Regions from separate parts of the Cytobacillus firmus genome, predicted to be linked through region 1. Evidence: riboswitches for the same ligand, from Rfam matches in the RefSeq annotation. Region 1 holds a riboswitch; each other region holds the start of a gene.
The links. A riboswitch is a leader RNA that binds a small molecule or an ion and turns the genes downstream of it on or off. The one in region 1 is predicted to bind cobalamin.

Region 1 (10,623 bases):
AAGAACCATGAAAAGAAATCCAACAATAGCCGGGTAACCAGCCAGCCAGGCAGCTGCCGTTGCGGCCAGAAGGAAAACAGGGTAAATAGACAGGGTGGTTTTAGCAGCAGCCTGCTGAAATAATGAGCCCAGCCCCTCTTTTTTGGCCCCCTTAACTTTTATCAGCAATGTCCCCATTACCATCTTGCTTAAAAATGGAATCATGGCTATTAAAAAATAGGAAGTTGGATTTGATAAAAGCACAATTTCATAGATAAATAGAAATCGGGCACCCAGCAGGACAATAACAGACAGCACCCCGAACGCTCCCACCCGGGGATCACTCATGATTTCAAGCCGCCTCTCCTGATCACGATAGGAGAAGAACGCATCGCTCGCATCCATCCACCCATCGAGATGAATCCCGCCGGTCAGCAAAATGCCGGCCAGCCAGACGGCAAAGGCCGCTGACAATAGAGAAAAAGGAGTCCATTCAAGAAAAGCATAGAGTATAAATGCATATATCCCACCCTGGATGAGGCCGGCTATAGGGAAGGTTCTGATTGCCTTCTCCAGATGAGGCTTATCCATAGGCAGGGATATCGGAATGGGAATGCTTGTGAAAAATTGAAGATTGATCAATAATCCTTTAAGCCATTTCATTTTGTTTTCTCCAGCTAAAGACAATTTCCTTTAATTTTTCCCAATCAAGATGCTGCATCATATTTTCCGCCAGTTCGCTGTATTTCCTATCCTTCAGGGCTTTTATTCGGACAGGCTCCTTACTTGGAATGCCTTTTTGTTTGCGCAGGGAATTAAGCCACGCACCCCTCCATTCATCATTATGGAAGATGTGGTGCATATAAGTCCCTACCAGACGGCCATCATTCCCATAAAATCCATCTTCTTCGCCATTTTGAAGCAGCAGAAGGCGATTGCCATCAAAATCATTTTCAAGAACTGTTTCACCTAAATGGATTTCATATCCATCCAAGATCTCTTTTACGGGAAGGTTCGTGCTTGAATGCAGACTTCCCTTCACTTGCACGGTCTTCTTGCGTTTATGAAAAATGGTGTCTGCCGGTATCAAATTCAAGCCTTTTTCCTTTTCATAAGGAATTCCGGTATCAGAACCTGCCATATCGATTAATCTCCTGCCGAGCATCTGGTATCCTCCACAAATGCCGGCGATAGAACCTCCAGCGGCAGCATAGCGCACAATCCAGTCCGCCAGACCTTTTTCCTTGAAATAGCGCAAGTCTCGAATCGTGCTCTTTGTGCCGGGAATGATCACCGCATCAGGTGAGCCAGCCTCCGATAGATGTGTTACCCACCTAATGTTCACGTCATCTTCATAGTAAAACGGATCGATGTCACTGAAGTTTGAAATAAATGGCGGCCGCAGCACTGCAATATCCAGAATACCCTCTCCAGCTCTTGGAACAGCAGTCTGAATGGATAGGGAATCCTCTGCATCGATCATATGGTCTTCCAAGTAAGGCAGAACGCCAAGGACAGGGACGCCCGTCTTTTCTTCGATCCAGCGGATGCCATCCTCAAACAGCGAGATATCTCCGCGGAATTTATTAATGATAATGCCCGCAACCCGCTGTCTTTCCTGTTTGGTGAAAAGCTCCAGAGTTCCAACAATACTGGCAAAAACACCGCCCCTGTCAATATCGGCAACCAGGATGACTGGCACATCCGCCATTTCGGCGACTTTCATATTCACTAGCTCTTTATCTTTTAAATTAATTTCAACAGGGCTGCCAGCTCCTTCTATTACAAGCAGCTCATATTGAGCAGCAAGCAGACTCAGTGCCTCTTTGATGGTTTCAAGCCCTTTTTCATAAAAAGATTCCCGATAGCTTCTTCCTGATAGGGAGTTGACTGCTTTTCCAAGGAGAATGACCTCGGCATTCTGAGCGGATTGAGGCTTAAGGAGGATGGGATTCATCCAGACAGCAGCTTCAGTTCTTGCCGCTTCAGCCTGAATGCCCTGTGCCCTGCCAATTTCATTCCCATCCTTTGTCACGTATGAATTATTGGACATATTCTGGGATTTAAAAGGAGCCGTGCGGAAACCTTCATTGGAGAATGCCCGGCAAAGAGCCGTAGCAATCAGGCTTTTACCGGCATCGGATGAAGTCCCCTGAATCATGATCCCTTTCATGCCGGTTCTCCTTTCATTTGTATGGGGATGCCTGCTTCAACAAGATAGGCTTCATCAGCCATATCTACTATATTCCTATGAAGCGTCCCAAGTATTTTTGAATAGGTAATCACCAGTTCATTTTTGTAAATTGGCTCATTCAAGACCTCGTTGCTGACAACGATCAAGGTCCTGCAATTTTTGCGTATTTCAGTGATGTCCATGAGAATATCAGATGACAGATTTTCCTGATATTCTCTATTCCGCCAAAGGTCTTCCGCTCTAAAAAGTTCATTATTCAAGAGAGTGGTCAAGCAATCGAATAGAATAATATCCTGATGGTTAAAGTTTCCCGAGATCTCTTCAAGTGCGAAAGGCTTCTCCCAGGTTGTCCAGTCCAAGCCGCTCTTATCCCGGTCATCCTGGTGCCTCTGAATCCGTGCTTCCATCTCGGGATCGTATGCTTTTCCTGCAGCAATATAATGAAGCTTTCCTTCCGTTCTCATTGCCAGCATGGCAGCAGTTCTCTCCGCAAAGGAGCTTTTTCCGCTCCGCACTCCACCGGAGATAAAAATCAGCGATCCTTCCGCCATTGCCGCATCGCCTCCATCAGCACATCGTTGTCTTTCGGCCCTTTAATCGCAAAGCGCAGCCATTTCCCTTCCAGGCCAGGGAAATTCATTGTATGTCTCGGAATAATTCCTTTCTCAAGCAAAAATCGAAAAAGAGGCAGCTGCACATCAATGCTTGGATCTCTTAACAAATAGAAATTAACTGAAGAAGGGGAAACCTCAAAATTCAATTGCTGATAAAACTGAACAAGCCTAGCCCTCTCCTGCCGGATCAAATTCTTTGTCAGCCTGACATGCTCTTTACTGTCCAGACACCATTCACCTGCTTTTAACGCAAGAACATTCACGCTCCAGTGCGGTTTCAGCGCCTTTGCTCTTTCAATTAACCCCTCACTTGCCATCATGTATCCAAGGCGCAGGCCTGGTATCGAAAACATCTTTGTCATGGAGCGCAGCACCACAACATTTGAATCCGTTCCTATGATAGGAACGATAGATTGATAGTCGCAGGCAAAGTCATAAAAAGCTTCATCCATAATAAGGAGGCAGCTATGGATATGACACTTCTTAATCAATTCCTCTACAATGGCAGATGGGTAATAAATACCTGTCGGGTTATTTGGGTTGCAGAAGAAAACAACATCAGCGGCTTTTAGTTTTTCAGATAGCGCTTCCAAATTAAGATCCCAGTCGCCGGGCACCAGCTGATGATAGGAGACAGTACAATGATTAACGCGGCAGGCCTCTTCATATTCCGAAAAAGCCGGCTGAATAATCAGCACACTTTTCCCGGCTATCATCCGGCCAATCAGTGTGATTAGCTCGGCGCCTCCATTTCCCACCAGAATCTGTGTTTCTTTTATTCCCTCTGTTGCCGCCAGTTTGCTTTTTAAAAGAGCAGCATGGGGATCCGGATAATCGCTAATATATTGGAATAGGCTTTCCCACCTGTCTTTTAATTCACGGGGAGGGCCAAGGGGATTGATATTGGCACTGAAATCAATCCGCTCCTCAGGCATTTGCTTATCCATCGCTTCATATAAATATTGCGGATTAGATCCGTGTGAAGGCCAAATCAAGGAACATCCCTCCTGTCCATAATAAAAGCAAGAATAAGAAAACCGTCTTGTTCATGATTGAAATACTTTTTATAATATGTTCTTTTTCAAGCTGCACCAGGGGCTTCCCCATCGTGGCACGGTTTGAGATTATTCCCTTATAAAAATTGATTCCTCCCAGCTGAACCCCCAGAAGGGCTGCAACAGCCGCTTCGCCCCAGCCGCTATTCGGGCTCGGATGCTTAGGTGCATCTCTTAAAAGGATTCCCCATGCTTCCTCATATGGAGAATGCTCCGGCTTTTGCGTGAGCATGATGCAAAGTGATGTCAGCCGGCTCGGGATCCAGTTCGCGATATCATCCACTTTGGCAGAAGCCCATCCAAAATCCATATATCGTTCATTCATGTGGCCAACCATCGAATCACATGTATTAATGGCCCGGTAGATAAGGGCCAGCGGTGCACCGCCGATCAGGGCCCAAAATAATGGAGCAGTAATGCCATCACTGGTGTTTTCAGCCACTGTCTCCACGGCAGCCCGGACAATGCCTGGTTCATCCAGCCGATCTGTATCCCTGCCGACAATGTAAGAAAGCTTTACTCTTGCTGCTTCCATATCACCTTTTGCCAGAGGCTCATATACCTCCAGCGCTGCCTCTTTTAAACTCTTTTGAGCAATGGCTGTGAATATAAGAATTCCTTCTGCCAAGATGCCAGCGATCGGATGAATTTCATAGAAGAGCCGGGTAATGAAAAAGGTGATGCCGCCTGCTGCCAGCAGTACGATCAATAGCATGAGGCTCCCTTTTAATTTTCTAAAGCGGCCTTTATTCAGAGCTTGTTCAAGTTTATGTATCAGGGCACCCATCCACCTGACCGGATGCGGCCAGTTTGGCGGATCCCCTATCAGCTTATCCAGTAACCAGGCAAAGGTTAGCGCGAACAGGTGATATAAAATCATCTTTTTATCCTGCTTTGCGATTTTTTTATCGCCTCAACGGTACATTCGTAGACACCCTTGCCAATCACTTTGCCAAGCGGTGTAATGGTACCCGCATACTCCAGGTTTTCTCCCTGCTGTGCGGCGGCAATCAAAATACTGTCAGTTGATGTTCCGGTCGCTAACGTCCCTGTGACGGCATCTATAACTTCCTGATCATATAGTGCTCTGGTCTTGGCCTCGGTTGCGGTCATAATGGATTGGATAAAGGCTTCCTCTGTCAGATGGCCATTAACGAAAATCCAAGTATTGATTGTACCTGGAGTCAGATGATAAGAATGCTCTTCACTTTTCGAAGCATCAACCGCATTGCCGACACCAGCTGTCACGACCACAAACACAGAGAATGTATCTTCTTCATAAAATTGGCTGCTGTAATCCTCAATATATACAGCGGTCATCATCCCCACAGTTTCCCCGGGTTCAAAGCCGATTTCCCGGACAAATTCCGCCATCTCTGCCCGATGATCACTGCAGTCATAATTCTTGCTCACATGCCGGTTAAGAAAAATCCGATTCCAGCCAGTCCCCGATCCGGTTACACCTGAAGACATGGTTTTAAGCGGAAATGGCGAGCGCAGGACCAGCAAGTCTTCCTTTACCTCCAGGCTGGCTGGAACAATTCGCTTCTCTAATTGGCTTTCTGCCTGTGAGCGCTCAGGCACCAGCACCATCTGAGGGGCCGCCACTCTTGGATGCGGCAGCTTCTCGATCTTCGTTCTGTAAACCTCCCGTATCCGCCCTTCTTTTAAAACTTCGTTAGGAACATGGTTAATATTCACTTCGCCATTTTCCAGCAGCAATAGGCGGTCACAGTACAGGCCGGCCAGATTTAAATCATGGAAGATAGAAATAACCGTCAGCCCGCAGTCCTTTGACCATACAGAAAGGAGATCAAGCAGCTCTTTTTGATAGGATAAATCAAGATGGTTCGTCGGCTCATCCAGCAATAATATTTCCGGCTCCTGGGCAAGGGCCTGAGCTAAAAACACCCTTTGTCTTTCACCACCGGATAATTGCTGAATATCATCATCCTGAAATCGGGAGATGCCCGTCTGCTCCATGACCCGATTGACCGCTTCTTCATCTTTGCCGGACCAGCTCTGGAACCAGCCCTTTTGATGAGCATACCGGCCAAGGGAAACGGTTTCCTTTACAGTATATGAAAAGGCCTGAGAGGAATGCTGAGGCAGAACAGCAATGATTTTCGCCAGCTCTTTCGGTGTATATTCTGAAAGGTTCTTACCTTTGATCACTATATCACCTGATGTATGGGGCAAAATGCCGCTCAACATCTTCAGAATAGTCGTCTTCCCGCTTCCATTCGGCCCCAGTATCCCGAAAAGCTCCCCTTTTTCCACTTCAAAGCTGATATTTTTTACAACCGGCGCACCGGCATACCCGCCAGTGACTTGCTGGACTCTTAGCATGATTAATCACTTCTTTCTGACCAGAAAAGTGCAAGCGCCTTTATGCGCTTAAAGTTTATTCTTTCTTTTCATTAAAATAACCCCAAAAGCAGGTGCACCGATTAAAGCTGTAATCACACCGATTGGAAGCTCGGCAGGGGCAATGATCGTCCGTGAAACCAGATCGGCAATAATAAGAAAACCTGAACCCATAAGAATCGATAGCGGCAATAGGTGCCTATGATCCGGCCCCCATAACATCCTGGTCAGATGTGGGATCACAAGCCCGACAAATCCTATCGTTCCAGACACAGCTACAGCTGCACCCGTTAAGATGGAGCCAGCTACCAGGACCATCATTTTTCTCTTCTGAACGTCCACCCCGATATGCTGGGCCTTTTCTTCTCCGAAGCTCATAGCATTCAGCTCTTTACTGTTCACTAACAGAAGGATGGCACCTATTATAAAAAATGGAAGGATAATGTTAATATACGCCCAGCCTCTCATGGATACACTGCCAAGAAGCCAGCCAATAATCTGTCTAAGTTCCTCTCCAGTCAGGGCAATCATCAGAGAAATTAGAGCGCCAAGAAAAGAACTGAAGATAATGCCCGTTAAAATAATCGTTTCCACTTTCATGGATCTTTCAATATTTCTCGCAAATAGCAGAACGGCAAAAATGGTTAAAAAGGAAAATAAGATGCTGAATAAAGGCAGTGTAAACATTCCTGCAAAGGGAATGGATAAGCCAAAGAACAAGGTTAAAACTGCACCGAGTGAAGCCCCGGAAGAAACTCCAATGGTATATGGATCTGCCAGCGGGTTTCTTAATAAACCTTGAAAGGCGGCTCCCGCGATTGCAAGAGACGCCCCTACCAAGCCAGCCAGCAAAACGCGCGGCAGGCGTATGTTCATAATGATATTTGCATGCATAGCATCCGTGTTTCCCAATGAAATAAAAGGAAAAATCTCAGCGCTTATTACTCTGATGATCGTCATGGGATGAATGGACACTGTTCCAATTGAAATCCCCATCAGCATGGCACAAAACAGAAAAGCTGCTGCTGTTACATAAGCAAGTAATTTATTATTTAAATACGTCCGGATATACTGCTTTTGCAAGTTCCTCGACTCCTTCAATAATACGAGGGCCAGAGCGGGTTACCATATCGGAATCAACATCGTTAACCTGCTTATTTTTCACTGCGGTAATATCCTGCCAGCCATCCCGGCTTAAGACATTGCCGACAGCATCTTCAGTGTAATAGCCATGTGTTGTGATGATTACATCCGGATTCCGTTCGATAATCGCTTCCGGATCCATCTTCGGCCATCCTTCTTCCGTGATGATATTTTCTGCGCTGATGGCACTTAGCATTTCGTCCATAAATGTCTCAGTGCCTGCTGCATAGATTTCCGGAGCAGGTGAAACTTCAACCATTACCGATTTGCGGTCCTCTTCTTTTATCCCCTTAGCTTTTGTTTTGATTTCCTCAAGCTGGCTCTTCATGTCTGAAACGAGCTGTTCTGCTTTTTCTTTCGCTCCCGCTGCAGTCCCAACCATTTCAATGGATTCAAATACCTGATCAAAGCTCTTCGCGTCATTGACAACAAGTACGGTCACTCCCGCATCCTTTAATTGCTGAAGACCTGCTTCCGAACTTTGTGCGCTTGAAGCGTGGGCAAGGACAAGGTCGGGATTTAAAGAGATCACTTTTTCTACATTAAATTCCAAGCCGCCAATCTTTTCCTTTTCTGCGGCTTCTTGCGGGTAGTTATCAAAATCGGAAACCCCGACCACTTCTTCTCCAAGCCCCAATTCGAATGCTATTTCGGTGTTGCTTGGAATCACGGAAACGATTCTTTCAGGCTTGGTTTCAATGACCACTTCATTATCCAGCGCGTCTTTTATCGTTACAGGAAAAGCAGCATTCTGCCCTTCCTCAACCTTTTTCTCTTCTTTTGGCTGTTCAGCACTCTCGCCGCAGCCTGCAAGCACTCCTGCAGCAAGCAGCATAGTTAATAAAAATGCATAAAACTTCTTCATACTCAGCAATCCTCCATTATTTTCGACAAAATTCGAGTGGTGCCTGTCACCACCGTTTAAAATAAAAAAACATCCCCTCGAACGGCAAGGAGATGTTGGTATGGTCATTTACAAAAAATGCAGAATAGATGGCCGGACCAGACACCTCCCTATCCTCGTAGGTTTATGGGTGCTTAAGAATCAGGCAGGTCTCCTGGCTCATGGTCAATGCGTTCTGCTCCTTCCCATACTTGTGTGTACAGTGGATTTGCAGACAGCTACCATTTACAGTGGCGGGACCGCGCTGGAATTTCACCAGCTTCCCTATTAAGTCTTCAAAAGAGCTTGCTTTAAAGCCCTTTTGAAAAGACACCTGTTCTATTGCGGATATAAAATTTTCTATTTCCGATTATACACCATCCCGCAGAAAAAGTAATAGAAAATTGCTGAATGTTGTAAAAAAGTTCAGAATTCTAACGCGAGTATATTTTCCATTCCCTTGTCTTCTTATCGAACACAATCTTCGCCTCACATGGCTCTTTCACTATGGCTTCATACTCATCATACATATCATCCATATTCGCAAAATCGCCAATAATCCAAATTGGAATCTCGATCCTGACCCGATTCTGTTCAATATCCTTAATGGAAAGGACCGCTCCTTCTTTCATAAGGGGCTTTAATGAAAGCAGGACATCTCTGGTGATTGGAGGGTACGTCTTTTTCTTTTTAATGCCAAGGAGCGTTTTTTCTACCTTCATCTGTCCCATTTTCCCGGGGATCACTTCCCCAAGCATCCGGTAAAAATCGTTCAGATCGCGGTAATATGTGCGGTTAAACCAGCCATCATCATGGGCAAGGTATACATACCGGTTGCTCAGATAATTGTAAAAAGGCAGCTTAAGATGCTCTTTAATATGACCGAGATAAAGAAGCTCCGCAATTGTCTGGCCGGGAAGCTCATTCACTGCTTCCTCTTCCTCGAAGTCGATCCAGCAAAAATCGCCATAGCCATATACATCATCCTTAACCAGCCTGCCCAGCTTGTCCCTTGACACATAATCGAACATCGTGTGGCTATTAAAGTCCCCATGTTCATAACGGTGCTTTAAGAGCAGCAAATTATTAATAGAATCTGAAAGAGTCTGGGCAAACTCTGCAAACTCAATTCCATAAGTCATCACATATTGATCCTGCTCATTAAGATGGATGTAGATGAGATCACGAATAGTTTGATTCCTTCTTTTCAATGACGAAACCTCCGAACCGTAGCCAAATTGATAAAAAGACAGCTTCTTATGAAACTGCCTGCCAAACTTCCAGTATTTTATCCTCTTATTGTAGCAAAAATATCTGAAAATATCTTTCCAGATGAGAAAAAATTTAAAATCCGTTTTTTTTGAAAATACAGGAAACCATCATTGTAATTTATTCGTCTAACTAATGAAATCTCTTTCTCCATTGTAAGGTTAATTTTTCTCTGATAGGATAAAAATGTAAAAAGGTAAAGAAACCAGGTGTATATAATGAAACAGAATAATAGATTCTCAGACCGATTCGATTGGACATTATGCTTTCTTCTGCTGCTGTTTTTTCTCATCAGCTGCATTGCGATTTACAGCGGACAATCCTCCAATCAATATGAAGGGAATTTTGTCATCTCACAAATTAAAAATTATATTGTTGGAGCCGTCATTGTTGGGATTGTCATGTATTTTGACAGCGAGCAAATCCGGAGACTCACATGGCTTCTGTACGGTTTAGGCATTCTATTGCTTGTCGGGCTATTCATTGCACCGGAAAGCATCGCACCAGAGCGCAAAGGGGCTACATTGTGGTATATCATTCCCGGACTCGGTTCGGTGCAGCCTTCAGAATTCGTAAAGGTGTTCCTTATTATCGCCCTCAGCAAAATCATCGCTGACCACCATCTGAAATATCAGGCTAAGACAGCCGGCACGGACTTTTTTCTCCTAATCAAACTAGGGGCTGCCACATTGCCTCCATTAGGATTGATTATTATCGAAGACCTGGGTACCGCTCTTGTCATCATCGCGATATTAGCAGGAGTCATCCTGGTATCCGGAATCACCTGGAAAATCCTTGTACCGATTTATGGAACCCTCGGTGCTTTAGCAGGAACAGTTCTATACCTGGTGATCATAGCACCGGAGATTTTAGAGAAATACCTTGGGATCGATCCCTATCAGTTCAGCAGAATTTATTCCTGGCTTGATCCGGTCAATCATAAGCAGGGGGCCGGTATGCAGCTGTATAATTCCATGCTCGCTATCGGCTCGGGATTAATTTCAGGTAAAGGCTTTACCGACAGGCAGGTATATGTGCCAGATGCCCACACTGATTTTATCTTTAGCGTCATTGGCGAGGAATATGGCTTCTTCGGAGCCAGTGTAGTAATCAGCCTTT
Region 2 (10,623 bases), 2.4 Mb from region 1:
AAAAGTGGCCCTCTACGATCAGTTGTCTTGTTTGCGGAAGTCTAAGCTTTTATTTCTTTCTTTGTCAGTTACTTCCCTTCCGGTAGGGACTGCTTATGAATATAGACCGGCATCGACTCTGTCGGAAGTGTTTTACCCGGCATGCTCTTCTTAAATGAACCTAGAAATTTAAGATCGACCTTATGGATTATGTGTATTAATGCAGGGGCTGTCGGTGTTAAAATAACTTCAGGACATTAAGATTTCATTTGGAGGAGAATAAGTGATGAAAACGGTTCAAGATTGGATAAAAGAATATCCTTTAATAGGTGAGCTGGTAGATGTAGAGGAAGTATTTTGGACAAATCCGAAAAAGAAACCATTTCAAACAGAAGTTAAGAAGCTTCCGCTTAATGAAAATGATGTAAAAGATGCAGAGGAAAGGTTAATGCGTTTTGCTCCTTACATTGCAAAGGTTTTTCCAGAAACAAGGGAGAATAATGGAATCATTGAATCTCCTATTGTCTCCATCCCCGCGATGCGTGAAAAATTATCACAGATGTATGAACATCCATTAGAAGGGGAATTTTTGCTGAAATGTGACAGCCACCTTCCGATTTCAGGCTCCATTAAAGCGCGCGGCGGCATATATGAAGTGTTGAAACACGCAGAAACATTGGCGATCCAACATGGTTTATTATCAGTAGCGGATGATTATTCGATCCTTGATAAGGAGAATTTCAGAAACTTCTTTTCCGAATACTCCATTGCCGTCGGATCTACGGGCAATTTAGGGTTAAGTATTGGCATAATGAGTGCCAAATTAGGTTTTAAAGTCACGGTCCATATGTCTGCAGATGCAAAGGAATGGAAGAAAGATCTCCTTAAAAGCAAAGGAGTAACGGTGGTTGAACATAAGGAAGATTACAGCAAAGCGGTCGAAGAAGGGCGCAAACAAGCTGATCGTGATCCGAAATGCTATTTTATTGATGACGAGAACTCCCGCGATTTGTTTTTAGGATATGCAGTGGCAGCCAGTCGCTTAAAAAAACAATTAGAAGATTTGAATGTTACAGTAGATGAAAACCATCCGCTATTTGTTTACCTTCCATGCGGAGTAGGCGGCGGACCGGGGGGAGTCGCTTTTGGTTTAAAATTAATGTATCAAGATCATGTTCATTGCTTCTTTGCAGAACCTACTCATTCTCCATGTATGCTGCTGGGACTCGTAACAGGAATGCATGATAAAGTTTCGGTCCAAGATTTTGGAATTGACAACATCACATCAGCTGACGGCCTTGCCGTTGGGAGACCATCGGGATTCGTCGGTCAAACGATTGAGCCTTTGTTAAGCGGAAGTTATACCGTAAGTGATCATGAGTTATTTAAACTATTAAGCACATTGGCCGATACAGAAAACATTCGTCTTGAGCCTTCCGCATTGGCAGGCGTCATAGGTCCAGTAAAGTTATCGACTGAGAAGCAAGGGAAAGAATATGTTCAAAATCATAACTTAAAAGATAAAATGAAAAATGCTGTCCATCTCATGTGGGCGACCGGCGGAAGTATGGTTCCGAAAGAAATAATGGAAGAATATTATATAAAAGGTGCAGAACTATAATGCTAATCTTCGGTCTCCAAAATTTTAGATGAGAGAAAATCATCGGGATTGCTCATGAAGTGTCCTTAGAACTAGCCAATCGGCGAGTTTCATTTTGTGAAGAGCACACTTGCTGATGTCTTTTACCAAATCTTATTTCAAAAAGTCTAAGGCATTAACACAGCATTAAAAAAATTAAGAAAAAAATAATATGTCAAATTTGGTCATTATATGTTATATTAGTAAAAAATTAATATATCAATTTGAATAAGTGCTCACTATTTGTGAGGTAAAAGGGAAACCAGTGAAAACCTGGTACAGCCCCCGCTACTGTAATAGCTGATGAAATTACAATGCCACTGAGAAATCGGGAAGGTGTAAGAGTAAGAAGAAGCTTAAGTCAGGAAACCTGCTTATTTAAACGACACTTGCTTTTCGGAGGGAGAAGTATAGGCGGGACAATTATGATCAATTGTTTTTGGGTTTCAGTATGCTTATTTTTATACTGTCATTTCATATGCCTGTATTCCTTTGAAAAGGAGTGCAGGCATTTTTTATTTGGCAAGAATCATTGAACTTTGAGAACTAGATGGCGCAGGCCGCCTGCTTGAGCAGTAAGGCAGCAGGAATGGCGCATGTGCTTTTCTTAATTGGAGGTAAGCCTATGAAAAAGGGGAAAATCTTTGTTGTCGGCTTTGGTCCGGGCGATCGTGAGCATATAACCAAACGGGCTGTAGATGCGCTGCAGCAGAGTGATTGTATTATTGGCTACAAAACTTACGTAGAGCTGATCATGCCATTCGTAACAGCAAGTTCGATTGTCAGCACAGGAATGACTGAAGAGGTATCCCGTGCGCAGGATGCAGTGAAAAGAGCTGAAGCCGGCCATATTGTTTCCGTGATCTCGAGCGGTGATTCAGGGGTATATGGCATGGCCGGCTTAGTGTATGAAGTGCTGATCGAAATGGGCTGGACGGAAGAAGAAGGAATCGAAGTGGAAATTGTTCCTGGCATCTCGGCGATTAATTCATGTGCGAGCTTACTGGGTGCACCTGTCATGCATGACTCCTGCACCATCAGTCTGAGTGACCATTTAACACCCTGGAAGGTGATCGAAAAGCGCATTGAAGCAGCCGGTATGGCGGATTTTGTCATTGCTTTATATAACCCGAAAAGCGGCCGGCGGACACGCCAGATTGTCGAGGCACAAAGGATTCTATTAAAATATCGATCTCCTGATACACCAGTGGGGCTGGTGAAAAGTGCTTACCGCGAAAATCAGAATGTCATTCTGACGACACTGGCGGAAATGCTTGATCATGATATTGGCATGCTGACAACAGTTGTGATCGGGAATTCCTCCACTTTCTTTTATGACAATAAAATCATTACACCAAGAGGCTATCAGCGCAAGTATACGCTTGGTGAAGAGAAGCAAACCTTAAAGCCGCATCAGCGTTTAAAAAAGGAAGCGGAGCCATGGGCATTAAATCAGGAAACCGGGGAAGCACAGGCCGGCTACGAGCAGATCCAGAGAAAAAGACAAGAATCCAGCTCTTTGGATATGGCATTTAAGGCATTATCGATGGTGACGAAATCGGAGATTGACCAAACACATTTGGTGCAGCAGCCAATCGAAGATATTTTTGAATTTGCGGTATCGCCTGGTGTTGCCAATAAATTTATTACAGCTGACCAAATGCGTGTACTGGCAGAAGCTGTTGGCAAGAAAGGCACCATGGAATATACACCGGATCACCGATTTTTAATCAAGATTCCAACCGGACGGCCTCAGTCGATTGTGGAAAAACTCGAACAGCATGATCTGACAGTCATGCCGGTAGGTGATGTTCTAAATGTAAAAGCCTGCGATTTTTGCTACGGGGAGAAGGCAGAATCCATTCCATATGCAGAGGAAATTGCAGCTGAACTTGGCGGCTTAAAGCTACCAAAGGAACTGCATATTGGCTTTAATGGCTGCGGTATGGCCTGTTATCGGGCGGTATTTGATGATATCGGCATTGTTTACCGCAAGAAGAAGTTTGATTTATTTATCGGGGCAAAGCCGGTTGGCCGTACAGCCCATGCTGCCCAGCCGGTGGCAGAGGGAATTGAGCCTGAACAGCTGGTGCCGTTATTAAAGGAGATTATCGAAGAATACAAAGAAAATGCGCATCCGAATGAACGGCTTTTTAAATATTTTAAGCGCGTGAAAAAAATTCAGTATTTTACCTATCAGGATATGAGCTCCAAGATCGAAGTAGAGCCGGCACCATGCGGGGATTAGGAGGATCTCATGATTTTATTTTTAGCAGGCACAAGTGATGCGAGAGCATTAGCCATTCAATTGAAAAATCAAGGTTATCCCTTATTGGCAACCGTTGTCACAGAATCGGCAGCTGACAGCTTGAAAGCTGAAGGCATTTCTTATAAAGTGGGTCGGCTGACAGAAAATGACATGATTGAACTGATTCAGATGCAAGAGGTGACCACTGTGATTGATGCCAGTCATCCCTACGCGGAAGAAGCGTCAAAAACGGCCATGGCAGCAGCTAAAGCATGCAGCATTCCTTACATACGTTACGAAAGGCCAAAGGAACAGTTTATCTCACCGCTCATCACTGAAGCTGAAAGCTATGAGGAAGCAGCAAAATTGGCTCAATCGCATAAAGGGACAATCATGCTGACAACCGGCAGCAAAACGCTCGAAATCTTTACTAACTATTTGATGCGGGATGAGATCCGGCTTGTATGCAGGATGCTTCCAAATATGGGAAACATGGAAAAATGCCAAAAGCTTGGCGTTAAACAAAAGGACATTATTGCGATCCAGGGACCTTTTTCCGAATCATTAAACAAAGCTCTATGTGAGCAGTATGAAGTGACCCTGATGATTACGAAAGAAAGCGGCAAAGTGGGATCGGTGGATGAAAAAATGGCCGCTGCCCTGGAAATGGGGATTCCTGTTATTTTGATTAAGCGGCCGCCGCTTGTATATGAAAACTTCTGCACTTCTTTCGAAGAAGTGACTCAAAAATTGGGAGGGCTTTACACATGGCAAACATGAACTTTAATACCACATTTGTACCGGTAACGGTAGATCCGGATAAAATTTATGACCACAGCTTCGCAATTATAAAAGAGGAGATGGGCGAACATCCATTTACTGACGAGCAATGGCTGGTGGTTCGGCGCGTCATCCATGCCTCGGCAGATTTTGAGCTGGGACGCAGCATGATTTTCACACCTGATGCCATTGAAGCAGGGGTTCAATCGATTTTGGCGGGCCGTCATGTCGTGGCAGATGTTCAGATGATTGAAAGCGGGTCAGGACGCAAGCGATTCCAAAAGCATGGCGGGGACCTGCATTGTTATATTGCGGATGAAGATGTTTCTAAAGAAGCAAAGGCCCAGGGAACAACACGTGCGATCATTTCCATGCAAAAAGCAACGAGTCTGCATCAAGGAGGAATCTATGCTATCGGCAATGCGCCAACAGCACTGCTGGAATTGATTCGTTTAATTAAAGAAGGCCTCGCAAAACCTGACTTGATTATTGGCATGCCAGTCGGCTTTGTATCAGCGGCAGAGTCCAAAGCCGAGCTGGCCGTGCTTGAAGGGATCCCATTTATTACGAATGCAGGGAGAAAGGGTGGCAGTACAGTGACGGTCGCTGCGCTGAATGCCATTTCGATTATGGCGGATGAACGGGCAAAAGCAGCGAAATAAAAAAGATCCATCCCAAATGCGGCACGGCTATACGACAGGTGCCTGTGCCGCAGCCATGACAAAGGCAGCGCTGCAGGCGCTTGTGACCGGAGAGGTGCCAAATGAAGTTACGATTTATCTGCCGGTTGGCCAGTATGCCACTTTTAAAGTGACGGCTTTTGATCGGTCAGATGGCCGGGTCATGTGCGAAACGATCAAAGATGCCGGGGACGACCCGGACGCCACACATCAGGCACGAATTCAAAGTACGGTCACTTATGCCATAACAGAAGGCATCCATTTAGATGGCGGGATCGGTGTAGGCCGGGTCACGAAAGCCGGGCTGCCAGTAGCGGTAGGGCAGGCAGCGATCAACCCGGTGCCGCGTAAAATGATCCATGGTGTCGTCCAGGAAGCAATGGACAAATATAAAGTAAATCGGGGCATTGAAGTAGTCATTTCGGTTCCGGACGGTGCAGAAATAGCTGAAAAAACATTGAATGGCCGATTAGGAATTATCGGAGGAATCTCGATATTAGGAACAAGGGGAACGGTGGTTCCATTTTCCAGTTCCGCCTATATGGCAAGTATCGCTCAGGCGATCAATGTGGCAAAAGAAGCAGGATGTGAGCATTTAGTCATTACAACAGGCGGACGCAGTGAGAAATTTGCCATGAAGCAGTATCCGAATTTGCCGGAAGAAGCCTTTATCGAAATGGGCGACTTTGTCGGTTTTACTTTGAAGAATATAGCAAGGAAGAAGATTCCCAAAGTCTCTCTTGTAGGGATGATGGGGAAATTCTCAAAGGTTGCACAGGGAGTCATGATGGTGCACTCGAAAAGTGCACCAGTCAGTTTCGAGTTTTTAGCAGGTATGGCCAATAAAGTGGGAGTCAGTGAGGAAATTCAGCAGGACATTTTACAGGCAAATACGGCTTCACAGGTGGGTGAAATCCTTCAGGGAAACGAAGAATTCTTTGAAGCCCTTTGCCGAAACTGCTGCTATTATGCACTGAATCATATGAACGCAAGCGTCAAAGTTTCGACAACTCTGTATGCCATGAACGGAAGCTGTCTAGGAAAGGCTGAGAATATTGACAAATTGGATGAAGATGATTGGTATCGGGGATAATGGCGCAGCAGGCTTGCTCCCCTCATACATAGACTGGATTCATGAATGTGATGTCCTGGTCGGCGGGGAACGCCATTTGCAATTTTTCCGGGAATTTACTGGAGAGAAAAAAGTAATTAAAGGCGGCTTGTCGGCCTTAACGGCTGACCTGCAGCAGGAAACACGCAATACGGTTATTTTGGTGTCGGGTGATCCGCTGTTTTACGGGCTTGGCAGTGTATTAGCAAAAAAGCTTCCATTGGAGATTTATCCTTATACAAGCTCTGTTCAGCTCGCTTTTTCAAAAATGCAGGAGAGCTGGCAGGATGCGTATATTGTCAGCCTGCACGGACGTTCTATTAAAGGCTTTGCCCAAAGAATTGACGGGCGGAAAAAGATTGCTATTTTAACAGATGAGAAGAATTCACCTCAGGCCATTGCAGCGTATTTAAAGAAGTTCGGCATGACGGAGTATGATGCTTTTGTTGCTGAAAATCTGCAGGGGGAAGATGAACGCTGCCGCTTTTTCACTTTGGATGAAATGGAGCAATCGTCTTTTTATCCCTTGAATGTGGTGATTTTAAAGCAGCGTGTGTCAGTGGAGCGTGCCTCACTGGGAATTCCGGATGATAAGTTCGTACAGAGAAAGCCGGATAAAGGCCTGATTACGAAAAAGGAGATCAGGACTCTTTGTCTGCAGGAATTAGAGCTGAAGGAAAACAGCATCGTCTGGGATATCGGTACCTGCACCGGCTCGGTTGCAATTGAAGCAGCGAAAATAGCCCGGGAAGGTGCCGTGTATGCGATTGAAAAGAATGAGGGCGATCTGGAAAACTGCCTGGAGAATCAATTAAAGCATCGGACAGATTTCACGGCCGTCCTTGGAAAGGCGCCTGAGAGGCTGGATGAATTTCCAGATCCGCATGCGATTTTTATTGGAGGCAACGGCGGGAATATGGAGCTTTTATTGAAATCATGCCTTTCACGGCTGCAGCCAAATGGACGGCTCGTTATGAATATTGCCACAATCGAAAATCTCGCAGAAGCGATGCAGCATTTGAAAAATCTGGGCTGCGAAGTATCCGTAATGCAGGCACAGATTTCTAAAAGCAAGCCAATCCTGCATTTAACGCGCTTCGAACCGTTAAATCCCATTTTTATTGTGACTGCAAAGAAAGGAAAGAACTAAATGAGAATCGGAACTTTATATGGATTAGGAGTCGGGCCGGGAGATCCGGAATTAATCACGGTAAAAGCATTCCGCAAATTACAGGAAAGCCCGGTCATTGCTTATCCAAAAAAATTAAGAGGCAGTAAATCCTACGCCCATCAAATTGTAGACATGTATATAAATCCCGAAGAAAAAGAAATGCTCGGTTTGGTTTTTCCAATGACAAAAGACGAAGAGACATTAAGGGCTGAATGGACAAAATCCGCAAAAGCTATTTATGGCTTTCTGTCTCAGGGAAAAGATGTAGCATTCGTTACGGAAGGGGATCCGATGCTATTCAGCACATTTATCCATTTAATGAAGCTGATGCAGAAGATGCATCCCGATGTTCCAATTGAAACGGTAGCTGGCATCTCGTCTTTTAATGGTTCTGTTAATCGCTTGGGAATTGCCCTGGCTGATGGCGATGACCATGTCGCGATGATTCCGGCAACCGAGAATATGGAGGAAATGCGGCGGGTGATTGAAACTCATGATGCAATTGTCTTCATTAAAGTAGCGAAAGTATTGGACGATATGCTGAATCTATTGGATGAAATGAGTTTATTGGACAAAACACATGTTGTGACAAAGGTTACATCTGACGAAGAGGTCATATGGAATGTGCAGGAGCTACGTGGTGCTGAATTAAATTACTTGTCATGTATGGTGGTGCGCAAATGAAAAAAATATGGATTATCGGAGCAGGACCTGGAGATCCAGATTTAATTACGGTAAAAGGCTTAAAGCTATTAAATAACGCTGATGTTGTCATGTACACTGACTCCCTTGTCAGCGAGACTTTAGTGGCGGAAGCCAAGGAGTCGGCGGAGATTATCCGTACAGCCGGAATGCATCTTGAAGAAATGGTGGAATGCATTGTCGAGCGTGTTCAAGAAGGCAAAACAGTAGTGCGTTTACATACAGGCGACCCTGCGATGTACGGGGCAACGATGGAGCAAGTGGCACTATTGAAACAGCACGATATAGACTGTGAAGTTGTGCCGGGGGTGAGTTCTGTTTTTGCCTCTGCAGCAGCAGTCGGGGCAGAGCTGACGATTCCGGATTTAACACAAACGCTTATTTTAACAAGGGCTGAGGGGCGGACACCAGTGCCGGAGCGTGAAAAATTACAGGCTTTGGCCAGCCATCATTGTACAATCGCGATGTTTCTGAGTGCGACCTTAACAAAGAAAATCACAAAAGAACTGCAGGCAGCCGGATGGGAAGACAATACACCAGTTGCGGTTGTGCAGCGTGCTTCTTGGCCGGATCAGAAAATTGTCCGCACCACTCTGTCTGAGCTGGACGAAGCGATGCGTGTCAACGGAATCCGCAAGCATGCGATGATTCTGGCAGGCTGGGCATTGGACCCGCATATCCATGAAAAAGAATACCGCTCGAAGCTATATGACAAAACGTTCACACATGGCTTCCGTAAAGGTGTGACGGCGAATGATTAGTTTGCGCGAAGGTGAAATGCCGGTAATTGATAAGCGCAAACCCTATGCTCTTGTTGCCATTACAAAGCATGGGGTGGCGCATGCAAGAAGCTATGCGGAAATATTCCCGTATGCAGACCTGTATTATATGAAAAAATTCGAACAGGGCGATGAAGAAGCACGGCAAATTCAGTTATTTGATGGCACGGTCCGCCTATTATTGCCCGCATTATTCCAGCAGTATAAAGGGATAATCTGCATCATTTCCCTCGGTGCTGTCGTCCGCATGATTGCCCCGCTTTTGATCGATAAAAAGACGGACCCTGGTGTGCTGGTGGTTGATGATAAAGGCCAGTATGTCATCAGCGTGTTATCCGGCCATATTGGCGGTGCCAATGCCTTAACCCATGAATTTGCCCATGCCATTGGGGCGTCGCCCGTTGTGACCACCGCATCAGATGTTCAAAAAACGATTCCTGTCGATTTATTTGGCGCCCAATTCGGGTGGATGTGGGATAGTGAAGAAAAATTAACACCTGTCAGTGCATCGGTTGTCAATGAAGATCATGTGGCAATCGTGCAGGAAACAGGGGAAAAGAATTGGTGGATGTACGACCGGGAAATGCCGGACAATCTAAAAATCTATCAATCTATAGAGGAAGCCATCAAGGCGAAGCCTCAAGCCGCATTACTTATTACAGATCGCATTCTAGTGCCGCATGAAGAGGCGCTGCTTGAGAATGGCGTCCTGTACCGTCCAAAATCAATTGTTCTTGGGATTGGCTGCAATCGAGGAACGTCAATGGCAGAGATTGAAAGAGTAATCGATGAAACATTGGCGGAGCAAGGTTTGAGCAAAAAAAGTGTCAAAGCGATTGCATCTATTAATCTGAAAAAAGACGAGGCAGCCCTGCTGGAATTAACAGCTAAATATAACTGGCCGTTTGTTACATACACACCTGAAGAGCTGAATGAGATTCCTATGCAGAATCCGTCGGACACCGTCTTTAAATATACCGGCGCTTATGGGGTCAGCGAGCCGGCGGCCATGAGGTATGCAAATGCGAAGGAATTGCTGCTGGCGAAAAAGAAGAGCGGCAATGTGACCATCAGCATTGCACGTATCAATTTTGAGGAGGGAAGAGGATGAATCGATTTGTTCTGGCCGGAACCGGAAGCGGTGTCGGAAAAACAACCTTCACGATCGGCATTATGCGTGCGCTGTTGAAGCGCGGGTTAACCGTGCAGGGCTTTAAGTGCGGCCCGGATTACATTGACCCGGCGTATCATACTGCTGTCACCAAACGCCCTTCCCGAAATATTGATAGTTTCATGATGTCCCATGATACCGTGCGTGCTATTGTCGCAAGAGCAAGCTGCGATACAGACGTATCAATTATTGAGGGAGTAATGGGATTCTATGATGGCAAATCACCATTATCCAATGAAGGATCTGCTGCCCATATTAGCGGGATTACAAAAAGTCCTGTCATATTAATTGTCAATGCGGCAAGTATGGCAAGAAGTGCGGCTGCGATTGTCAAAGGTTTTCAAATGCTTGATGAAAGCTCCC
Region 3 (10,623 bases), 2.0 Mb from region 1:
ACCCAGTTCAAAGACACCTTGTCCGAATGGATGGAATATGTATTTAAAACAAAAGTTTATAAGCCTGCAATCCAAAATATATACCAAAGCCAATCAAAGATATTCCAGATACAATTGAAATAATAGCGAGAATCTTTCCGGTTAAAAATCTTCTAAAGCTGCTGGCGACGGCTGCCATAGTTACATCCCAGAGAAGAAGGCCTGTAAAAATCGCTCCACTGTATAAAATAACTTGGGCCTTGTCATACTCAGCTGCTGTTTTTGCCAGGATGGAACCATAGATGCCGAGCCAAAACAGTATGGTTAAAGGATTTGACAATGACATGAGGAAGCCTGACATAAAGGATTTTACTTTAGATTCATTTTTGGTTCTGACGCTTAATATTACTTTGCCGGCGCTTAATATGGTTTCCACACCTGTATATACCAGGACAAAAAATCCAAAGCACCATAAAAAAGCTTTTATAAATGGAATCTCAAGAAAATGTACTACACCCAAATATACGGCTGCCATATATACTGCATCTGCCGTTATAGCTCCCAGCCCCACAAGCCAGGCGTGGAAAAAACCATTTTTTATCCCTTTATCCAATTGCGCAGCATTTATTGGACCAATTGGCGCTGCAAGCGATAGACCCAAGAAAACATAGCCTAAAAATATGCTCATAAGTGTACAACCCCTAACTGCCAAAACCTGTTTGTACAAAGTGTATTCAGAGTATTGGAAGGATAGGACAACTATTTAATCCTTAGCAACCAGCAGTTTTTGCAATCAGAATGTATTTGGCCCAATAAAACTATTTTACTGAAAAAGCAGGCATAAATTTCTCAACCATGCAAAAAATAAACTGAAAAAAGCAGAGGAGAGTGTTTCTTATGGATGCAAAGCGAGTGAAGCAAATTCTTTCATCATCAGCAGATATCGAAGTAAGATACAATGGTGCTTCCGTGTGGATCGATAAGCTTAATGAAGATGGGAGAACAGCGACAGTACATTTACGCGGCCCGCTTGAAGAAAGGTCCGAGGTGGAAATTGGAGAACTGACTGAATTGTAATATGACATTAAGCCGCCATCACTGGCGGCTTTTCGTCTATATATCCTGATTGGAATCAGTTTCTGAACGTTCATTTAAGTACTTATTCTCAGCAGAAGCAAAGTTTACTGACTGCAGGCTAATTTCTTTGTCAATTCCATACAGATCTTTGCCCGTGTCTTCTAGATTTTCATGCCTTCTATCCACATCATTGACCTCCTTTTTAAAGTGTTTCCGTTAGTATAAACAGAGATTTTCAATAACATGAAAGGGAAATTATACTTAAAAAACTGGAAATTATCCCATTTTGAACTCAAAGCTTTACATAGGGTACCCGGGTATAATATAATTAATACAAAGGAGGCTGATCAAATGGCTTTTGATTTAGAAAATGAGAATTTATCTGCTGACAGCTGCTGTTCAATTGAATCAGAGCGAAAAAGTCATCATTCAGAAAAAGTTAAGAAGAATTTGACTACCCGATTAAATCGGATTGAAGGGCAAATACGCGGGATCAAAGGACTTATTGACAGAGACGTGTATTGTGATGATATCATAACACAAATTTCAGCAACTCAGTCCGCTTTGAATAGCGTAGCCAAGCTATTGCTTGAAGGCCATTTGAAAAGCTGTGTGGTTGAAAGAATCCACGAAGGCGATGAAGAAGTGCTTGATGAATTTTTAATCACAATCCAGAAATTAATGAAAAAATAGTTGGAGGCTGCATTATTATGGAAAACGTAACTTTGAAAGTAAGCGGAATGTCATGCGGACATTGTGTAAAAGCCGTGGAGGGCAGTGTCGGCAAATTAAATGGTGTGGATAAGGTAGCAGTGGACCTTGATAATGGCCAGGTACAGGTTCTATTTGACTCATCTGCAGTTTCACTTGAACAAATTAAAGAAACAATTGACGATCAAGGGTATGATGTAGAGTAATTTAATTGGTAAGGAACGTGTGAATAAAATGCACGTTCTATTTTTTTACAAATTAAGAAATTTGCCTAATTATATTTGATTGACATATAGGGTAGAGGGGTATAGTATATAAGTGTAAGGTACTTCGTTTGATAAAGGAGTGGGAGTTATGGGTGATGCAGCCCTGAAGGAAGTTCACCTTCCGATATCGGGAATGACATGTGCAGCCTGTTCATCTCGAATTGAGAAGGGGCTAAATAAGCTGGATGGTGTCCAGGAAGCAAGTGTCAATCTTGCATTGGAAAAAGCAGCAATAAAATATAATCCGGATGTAACTTCTGTTGAAGCTTTTGAGAAAAAAATTGAGGATCTCGGTTATGCAGTAGTATTGGAAAAAGCAGAGTTCGAATTGCTGGGGATGACATGCGCAGCCTGCTCCGGAAGAATTGAAAAGGGACTTAATAAACTTCCTGGGGTAAAACAGGCTGTGGTCAATTTGGCTCTTGAAACGGGTACTGTTGAATATAATCCCGAGCAAGTCTCCGTCCAGGAAATGATAAAAAAAGTAGAGAATTTAGGGTATCAGGCAAAAGTAAAAACGGATAAAGACCAAGAGATAGAAGGTTATAGGGAGAAGGAAATCGAGAAGCAAAAAGGCAAATTCGTCTTTTCATTAATTCTTTCCATTCCTTTGTTCTGGTCCATGGTGGGACATTTCGAGTTTACATCCTTTATTTACGTTCCCGATATGTTTATGAATCCGTGGGTTCAGCTGGCGCTTGCAGCTCCCGTGCAATTTTTTATAGGGAAGCAATTTTATATCGGAGCGTATAAGGCATTAAGAAATAAAAGTGCCAATATGGATGTACTGGTTGCATTGGGTACTTCTGCCGCTTTTTTCTATAGCTTATACCAATCACTGCTATCAATTGGCAGTAATGGACATATGGTGGAGCTCTATTATGAAACAAGTGCCATCCTTATAACATTAATCATTTTAGGGAAGCTGTTTGAAGCGAGGGCTAAGGGGCGTTCTTCTGAAGCAATCAAAAAGCTTATGGGTCTTCAGGCAAAAACAGCAACTGTCTTGAGGGAAGGGGAAGAAATTGAAATTCCTCTTGAAGAAGTAATTGCTGGAGATATCATATTTGTAAAACCGGGTGAAAAAATTCCGGTCGATGGTGAGATTATCGAGGGACAGTCAGCATTGGATGAATCCATGCTGACGGGGGAAAGCGTACCTGTTGATAAAACAGCAGGCGACACAGTCATCGGATCCACCCTTAATAAAAATGGCTTCCTGAAGATTAAAGCCACTAAAGTTGGAAAAGATACAGCACTGTCACAGATTATTAAAGTAGTTGAAGAAGCGCAAGGTTCCAAGGCGCCCATACAGCGAATGGCAGACAAAATCTCCGGGATATTCGTTCCGATTGTCGTGAGCATAGCAGTGGTTACATTCCTGGTATGGTATTTATGGGTAAGTCCCGGTAATTTTGCAGAAGCACTAGAAAAATTGATTGCCGTCCTGGTGATTGCATGTCCATGTGCCCTGGGCCTGGCTACGCCAACTTCTATTATGGCAGGTTCTGGCCGGGCAGCGGAATATGGAGTTCTTTTTAAAGGCGGGGAGCACCTGGAGCTTACACATGAAATTACTACTGTCGTTCTTGATAAAACCGGAACCGTAACACACGGCAAACCGGTTTTAACGGATGTGATTACGGAAGGCAATATTGAAGAAATGGCATTTCTCCAGCTTGTAGGATCTGCTGAGAAACAGTCTGAGCATCCATTAGCCGAAGCGATTGTAAAAGGAATAAAGGATAAAGGAATCACTCTTTTTTATCCGCAGGAATTTGAAGCTATTCCCGGCTATGGGATTAAAGCAAAAGTGGAAGGTAAAGACCTTCTAGTCGGTACAAGAAGATTAATGGAAAAATACGATATAAATGTCCATTCAGCCAAGCTTGAAATGGAGACACTTGAGGAAAATGGAAAAACGGCAATGCTAGTTGCAGTCGATGGCCAATACGCAGGTATCGTTGCAGTTGCGGATACAATAAAAGAAACTTCCAGAAATGCAATCAATCGCTTAAAGCAATTGGGGATTGAAGTCATTATGATTACGGGAGATAACAAACGTACGGCTCAGGCAATAGCTGAGGAAGGGGGGATAGACTCTGCAATTGCAGAGATTCTGCCTGAAGGCAAGGCAGAAGAAGTAAAAAAACTACAAAACCAAGGAAAAAAAGTCGCCATGGTCGGCGATGGCATAAACGATGCCCCTGCACTTGCTGTTGCTGATATAGGAATGGCGATTGGAACCGGTACAGACGTTGCGATGGAAGCAGCAGATATTACTCTAATGAGAGGGGATCTAAATAGTATCGCAGACGCCATCCTAATGAGTAAAAAAACCATAAGGAATATCAAACAAAATCTTTTCTGGGCATTTGCATACAATACACTTGGCATCCCAGTAGCTGCATTAGGGTTCCTTGCTCCCTGGCTTGCCGGTGCAGCCATGGCTTTCAGCTCCGTATCTGTCGTTTTAAACGCACTTAGATTACAAAGAGTAAAAGTAAGTGAAAAAAACGTTTAATTGGCAGGGGTAAATATAAATGAAGTAATGGGCAGGTGCAGCGATTGCTTACCTGGTGCTTGTAATGGCTGGTTATGCGGCATATGATTCTTTCTGGGCTAAGCCAGAGCCGATACCTCATGATATTGAAATCGAAAATCATGAATAACAAATGACCGGGCAGAGGGAATCCCCCTCTGCCATTTTTCGCAGATTAATAATTGTAATTTATTTCTCGTTATGATAGAATCGACTACAATATATGGTATGTATTTTCAGAAATAAAAACTACATATAGATCGTGATTGGTGTCCTATATGGACTTAATAGGGAATTCGGTGAAAAACCGAAGCTGTCCCCGCAACTGTAAGTGCAGACGAAAAAAGCATGCCACTGTACAAAACGCTTCATAGCGCTAGTATGGGAAGGGCTTTTAGTAGAGTGAAGCACAAGCCAGGAGACCTGCCAGGGCGATCGAAAGTTTCTTATCTTCGGGGATTGAGATGATGAAACGATCGCGTAATGGCCGCTTGTTCATCTGCTTCCTGCTATTATACTATCGTTTGATCCGCTCATTTTCCGGGCGGATTTTTATTTTGCCTTTAGGAGGAAGTAAGATGGTACAAACCATACAGCCGATAATAATTTTAGAAGAACTTAAGAACGAATTTCCACACCTCGGCATTGAACAATTGGTAAAAAGGTATGGAGAAATGAGTCAGCTGGGAGGGGAGGCAATGTATGATCAGCTTATACTGGATTGTTTATCTTTTATCAGCATTGAAGAGCCTGATTGGACGTTTGCCGCTTCACGTCTGCTTCTTAAAAAGCTCTATATCGAGTCCGGAAAAAATAGAGAGTGCCAGCCGGACGATTGCTACACACATTTTTATACGCTAATGGAACGTCTGACCGCTTTGGGAATTTATGAACAGGATTTACTAGATGTGTATTCAAAGGAAGAAATAAATGAGCTATCCCGTTATATTAAAAAAGAAAATGACCGTTTATTTACATATCTGGGGCTGAAAATGTTGGCAGATCGGTATCTTGCCAGGGACAAACAGAGAAAACTCTATGAGCTTCCACAGGAGCGGTTCATGATCATCAGCATGGTTCTGATGAAAAAGGAGCCTAAGAATAAGCGTCTTAAGCTTGTTAAAGAAGCATACTGGGCAATGAGCGGATTGTATATGACTGTTGCAACTCCAACACTCGCTAATGCAGGGAAAAACTGGGGTCAGCTTTCAAGCTGTTTCATTGAGACCGTTGATGACAGTCTTGATTCCATTTATGACAGTAATACCGATATTGCTTCACTTTCCAAAAATGGCGGAGGAATTGGAGTGTATTTGGGGAAGATCCGCAGCAGAGGCAGTGATATTAAAGGATTTAAGGGGGCATCTTCCGGTGTGATCCCCTGGATGAAGCAGCTGAATAACACAGCCGTCAGTGTCGATCAGCTTGGACAAAGGCAGGGTGCTATAAGCGTCTATCTGGATGTCTGGCATAAAGATATCTTCTCGTTTCTTGATGCAAAGCTTAATAATGGAGATGAAAGGCAGCGGACACATGATTTATTCACAGGTGTCTGCATTCCTGACTTATTTATGGAAAAAGTGGAAAGCCGCGGGTACTGGTATTTATTTGATCCCCATGAAGTCCGCAAGGTAATGGGCTTTTCACTGGAGGATTTCTATGACGAAGGAGAAGGAGAAGGTTCTTTCCGGCAGAAATATAAAGAATGCATTGATAACCCGAATCTATCAAGGGAAAAAGTATCAGCTATCGAGATCATGAAATCCATCATGAGAAGTCAGCTTGAAACCGGGACACCCTTCATGTTCTACCGTGATGAGGTTAATCGGAAAAATGCCAATTCGCATTGCGGAATGATTTATTGTACCAACCTTTGCACTGAGATCGTACAAAACCAAAGTGTTACTAAGAGGGTTGAAGAATATACGAGGGATGGGAAAATAATTATCGAAAAACGGCCGGGAGACTTCGTTGTCTGCAATCTTTCATCCATCAATCTTGCACGGGCCTTAAGTGAAGGAGTCCTTGAAAGGCTTGTGCCCATTCAGGTGCGAATGCTTGATAATGTTATTGATATAAATAGTATTCCGGTTCCTCAGGGGCAGATCACAAATCAAAAGTACCGTGCGATTGGACTGGGGACTTTTGGCTGGCACCACCTTCTTGCACTGAAAAAAATCACATGGGAAAGCGAAGAAGCAGAAGAATTTGCTGACAATCTATATGAACAAATTGCTTTTTTAGCGATAAATAGTTCTATGAATCTGGCAAAAGAGAAAGGAAGCTATTCAGCCTTTAAAGGCTCTGATTGGGAAACGGGTGCCTACTTTGAAAAGCGGGGATATCTGGAGGCAAAGACAGAAATGGACTGGACAGGATTGAGCAGGGATGTGAAGGAATTCGGCATCCGAAACGCCTATCTGCTGGCGGTAGCCCCTAATGCTTCAACTGCATTAATTGCAGGAAGCACACCCAGTATTGACCCTATATTTAACAAGCAGTATTCCGAAGAGAAAAAGGATTATCGAATCCCTGTGACTGCACCTGATATTAACAGTGAGACCATCTGGTACTACAAATCTGCCTATCATATTAACCAGGAGTGGAGCATCAGGCAGAATGCAAACAGACAAAAACACATAGATCAGGCTATTTCATTTAATTTCTATATACCTAACCATATTAAAGCTATCGATCTATTAAATCTGCATCTTTCAGCATGGAAGAATAAATTAAAAACAACTTACTACATCCGTTCAACTTCATCAGAGGTTGAAGACTGCGAATCTTGCTCAAGCTAAAGGAGGACCCTTATGAATACTCTAAAAAAACGCCTGATTATAAATCAATCGGCGCCTAATAAATCCACTTCAATCATTAACGGGGAATGCTCCAATATTCTTAATTGGGATGATGTCCGCTTTTCCTGGGCCTATCCAAAGTATAAAAAAATGCTCGCTAACTTTTGGACGCCTTTTGAAATAAACATGTCACAGGACATTAAGCAATTTCCTCATTTAACAAAAAGTGAACAAGATGCATTTTTGAAGATTATTGGGCTGCTTGCATTGCTGGACAGCATCCAAACGGACTATGCCGGAAAAGTTGCTGATTATATTACTGACTCAAGCATATCAGCACTCATGATCATACTTGCACAGCAGGAGGTGATTCATAATCACTCCTATTCCTATGTTCTATCAAGCCTTGTTCCCAAGCAAAAACAGGATGAGGTTTTTGAATTCTGGCGGACAGAACCTATATTAGCTGAAAGAAATGAATTTGTTGTGAACGGATATAAAGATTTTGCAGAGAATCCAAGTTCTGAGAACCTGCTGAAGTCGATTGTATTTGATGTCGTTTTGGAGGGGCTTTTCTTTTATTCAGGTTTTGCATTCTTTTATCACCTGGCAAGAAATCAGAAAATGGTTGCCACCTCAACAATGATAAATTACATCAACCGGGATGAACAAATCCATGTAGATTTGTTTGTTAAAATTTTCAAAGAAATTCTTAAGGAAAATCCGGAACTTAATACTAATGATTTAAGTGAATTCGTCCAGGAGACTTTTAAAAGAGCAGCTGAACTGGAAATTGAATGGGCCCGCGATGTGATCGGCAGCAAAACAGAAGGCATTCTGCTGTCTGACGTTGAAGCTTATATCAAATTCTATGCAAATGTCCGCTGCAATCAGCTGGGATTTGAACGGCCATTCGAAGGATATAGGACCAATCCTCTCCGCTGGATAGTAGCTTATGAGGAGGTTGACCAAGGAAAGTCTGATTTCTTTGAACAAAAATCGCGGCAATATACAAAAGTTCAAATAGATAATGGGTTTGACGAATTATAGAATAGAATTTACTAAAAAAGATTCTGCCCCGGGGCAGAATCTTTTTTTTATCGCAGTCTAACGGGCAGTAAGATCAGAAAAATAAATGGAGGATAAGTGTGGGGCAAACTGCCCAATCTAGCTGCCGCTCCTAGGGGCTTGAGGCCATAAGCCAATCAGCTGATGGGAAAAAGCACTTCCCGCCATCTGCTCGTCTTATGCTTGTCACCCCTGGGCAAGTCGTCTCGCATTATAATGTAAGGGCCCGAAATAAGGACAAAGACTAAGAACGCCACGTCCTCCCAAAAGCTGCCGCTTTCTGTCGTGTGATGTATCGCTGCCGCAGAAGCTTTCCTTGTCCTGTGGCTGTGACCCACTTCCTCCCAAAAGCTGTCGCATTTGGTCGTGCGATGCTCATGCTGCCGAAGCCTTCCTTGTCCTGTGGGCCTCAACTAACAAACAATCAGCGGGGTATAAAGGAACCCCCGCTGGTTGAAGTTTCACTTTATCAGGAGTATACCGGCTCCCCGGCTGCGAAATCAATTTCAAAACCCAAATCCTTCAGCATTTTATGATCAGCTGTGCTTTCCTGACCAGCGGTAGTTAAGTAATCTCCTACGAAAATGGAATTGGCCGGATATAATCCAAGCGGCTGCAGGCTCCTGAGATTCACTTCTCTGCCCCCGGATATTCTGATTTCCTTTGATGGATTAATAAAACGCATGAGACAAAGCACTTTCAGGCAATAGCGCGGATTCAGCTCATCCGTTCCTTCTAATGGCGTTCCATCAATGGCATGAAGAAAATTAACCGGAATTGAGTCGGCATCAAGCACCTTTAAGCTTCTTGCCATCGCTATGACATCTTCTTTGGTTTCCTTCATGCCGATGATAACACCGGAGCATGGTGAGATGCCTGCCTCCTTTATTAATTGGACAGTATTGACTCTGTCTCGATATGTATGGGATGTAGTAATGTTCTCATGATGATTTTCAGAGGTATTAATATTGTGATTGTAGCGGTCCACTCCCGCTTCCTTCAGCTTCTCAGCCTGTTCAGGCTTCAGAAGTCCAAGGCAGGCGCAGACCTTCATATTGTAGTGATCCTTTATCTCTTTAACAGCAGATACAACTTCATTTATCTCTTTGTTGCTTGGGCCCCTGCCGCTTGCAACGATACAATATGTTCCAACATTAAGCTGTTGTGCCTGTTTAGCTCCCTGTATGATAGAGTCCTTATCCATCATCCGGTATTTTTCAATAGGAGCAGTTGAGATGCTGGATTGTGAACAATAGCCGCAGTTCTCAGGGCATAATCCGGATTTTGTATTTATTATCATGTTTAATTTAACTTTATTCCCGTAATGATGATGACGGATTTTATAGGCACTGTGCAATAAATCCAGAAGCTCATCATCAGGGCAATTTAATATGGACATTGCCTCCGAGTCTGTCAATTCATGTCCTTCCAATACATTTAGAGCTAATCTTCGATAATCCATATGAATCCTCCTTTATACTATTAGTTAAGCTGCCCGGTTCATTTTTCTGAACTGACTGCGGGCAAATACTCTATGCTCCAGCCGATATGCCATTAACCCGGCAAATACAGAGAGAATAATGTCCTTTGGAAGAGGGACCGCCATCCAAAGCCATGCCATTTGATAGGAAAATCCTTCAGGTGCTGTAAACCAGAGCTTATAAGCCAAGTACATCCAATTTGTCCCAAATAGATAATTGATCGCCATTCCAATTAGAGCTGCTGTTATATATACCGGGACTGATTTTTTCTTTTCAATTATTTTCCCGGTGACATACGCTGTTAGAATGAACGAAAGGATAAAACCGAAAGTCGGGTTTAGTAATGAAGCAAAACCGCCGCCGAATTTTGAAAATACCGGGGCCCCTGCAAGCCCGACGAAAGCATAGACAGCCATTGTAATAGCTCCCAATCGGCTTCCTAAAATAGCCCCTGCCAAAATGGCAAAAAAAGTCTGTAAAGTAATGGGCACTCCTCCGATTACCAAAAATGGCACAATTGAAGTGATGTTTGCCCCAACCGCCATCAGGGCAACAAACATACCTGCCAATGTTAAATCAATTGTCCTCAAACCTGTCTTCATAAAAAGCCTCCTGCTAGATTTATATTTATACAATTTAGAATAATAGCAGCAGATAACAATTGTCAACCAAATTATAAATAAGGTTTACATATATGT

Region 2: linked by a shared signal. The riboswitch ahead of cobJ (precorrin-3B C(17)-methyltransferase) and the one ahead of NAF01_RS01210 (ABC transporter substrate-binding protein) in region 1 are both predicted to bind cobalamin.
Region 3: linked by a shared signal. The riboswitch ahead of NAF01_RS16385 (ribonucleoside-diphosphate reductase subunit alpha) and the one ahead of NAF01_RS01210 (ABC transporter substrate-binding protein) in region 1 are both predicted to bind cobalamin.

What each region holds. Positions count from the first base shown of each region.
Region 1 is NZ_CP098323.1:220,206-230,828, reverse strand. It holds gene cobS (adenosylcobinamide-GDP ribazoletransferase) at 1-642, opposite strand, end outside; gene NAF01_RS01240 (cobyric acid synthase) at 629-2,152, opposite strand; gene NAF01_RS01235 (bifunctional adenosylcobinamide kinase/adenosylcobinamide-phosphate guanylyltransferase) at 2,149-2,724, opposite strand; gene cobD (threonine-phosphate decarboxylase CobD) at 2,706-3,782, opposite strand; gene cbiB (adenosylcobinamide-phosphate synthase CbiB) at 3,757-4,722, opposite strand; gene NAF01_RS01220 (adenosylcobinamide amidohydrolase) at 4,719-6,191, opposite strand; gene NAF01_RS01215 (FecCD family ABC transporter permease) at 6,240-7,292, opposite strand; gene NAF01_RS01210 (ABC transporter substrate-binding protein) at 7,258-8,217, opposite strand; cobalamin riboswitch at 8,384-8,588, opposite strand; gene NAF01_RS01205 (hypothetical protein) at 8,670-9,446, opposite strand; gene NAF01_RS01200 (FtsW/RodA/SpoVE family cell cycle protein) at 9,723-10,623, shown strand, end outside.
Region 2 is NZ_CP098323.1:2,752,350-2,762,972, reverse strand. It holds gene NAF01_RS13995 (DMT family transporter) at 1-86, shown strand, start outside; gene dsdA (D-serine ammonia-lyase) at 266-1,600, shown strand; cobalamin riboswitch at 1,832-2,010, shown strand; gene cobJ (precorrin-3B C(17)-methyltransferase) at 2,244-3,866, shown strand; gene cobK (precorrin-6A reductase) at 3,876-4,646, shown strand; gene NAF01_RS13975 (precorrin-8X methylmutase) at 4,634-5,308, shown strand; gene NAF01_RS13970 (cobalt-precorrin-5B (C(1))-methyltransferase) at 5,283-6,419, shown strand; gene cbiE (precorrin-6y C5,15-methyltransferase (decarboxylating) subunit CbiE) at 6,394-7,587, shown strand; gene cobI (precorrin-2 C(20)-methyltransferase) at 7,588-8,292, shown strand; gene cobM (precorrin-4 C(11)-methyltransferase) at 8,289-9,071, shown strand; gene NAF01_RS13950 (cobalt-precorrin 5A hydrolase) at 9,064-10,200, shown strand; gene NAF01_RS13945 (cobyrinic acid a,c-diamide synthase CobB) at 10,197-10,623, shown strand, end outside.
Region 3 is NZ_CP098323.1:3,243,465-3,254,087, reverse strand. It holds gene NAF01_RS16415 (LysE family transporter) at 44-667, opposite strand; gene NAF01_RS16410 (H-type small acid-soluble spore protein) at 877-1,056, shown strand; gene NAF01_RS16405 (hypothetical protein) at 1,093-1,242, opposite strand; gene NAF01_RS16400 (metal-sensitive transcriptional regulator) at 1,408-1,749, shown strand; gene copZ (copper chaperone CopZ) at 1,767-1,973, shown strand; gene NAF01_RS16390 (heavy metal translocating P-type ATPase) at 2,122-4,557, shown strand; cobalamin riboswitch at 4,826-5,019, shown strand; gene NAF01_RS16385 (ribonucleoside-diphosphate reductase subunit alpha) at 5,154-7,376, shown strand; gene NAF01_RS16380 (ribonucleotide-diphosphate reductase subunit beta) at 7,389-8,426, shown strand; gene bioB (biotin synthase BioB) at 8,914-9,906, opposite strand; gene NAF01_RS16370 (biotin transporter BioY) at 9,931-10,527, opposite strand.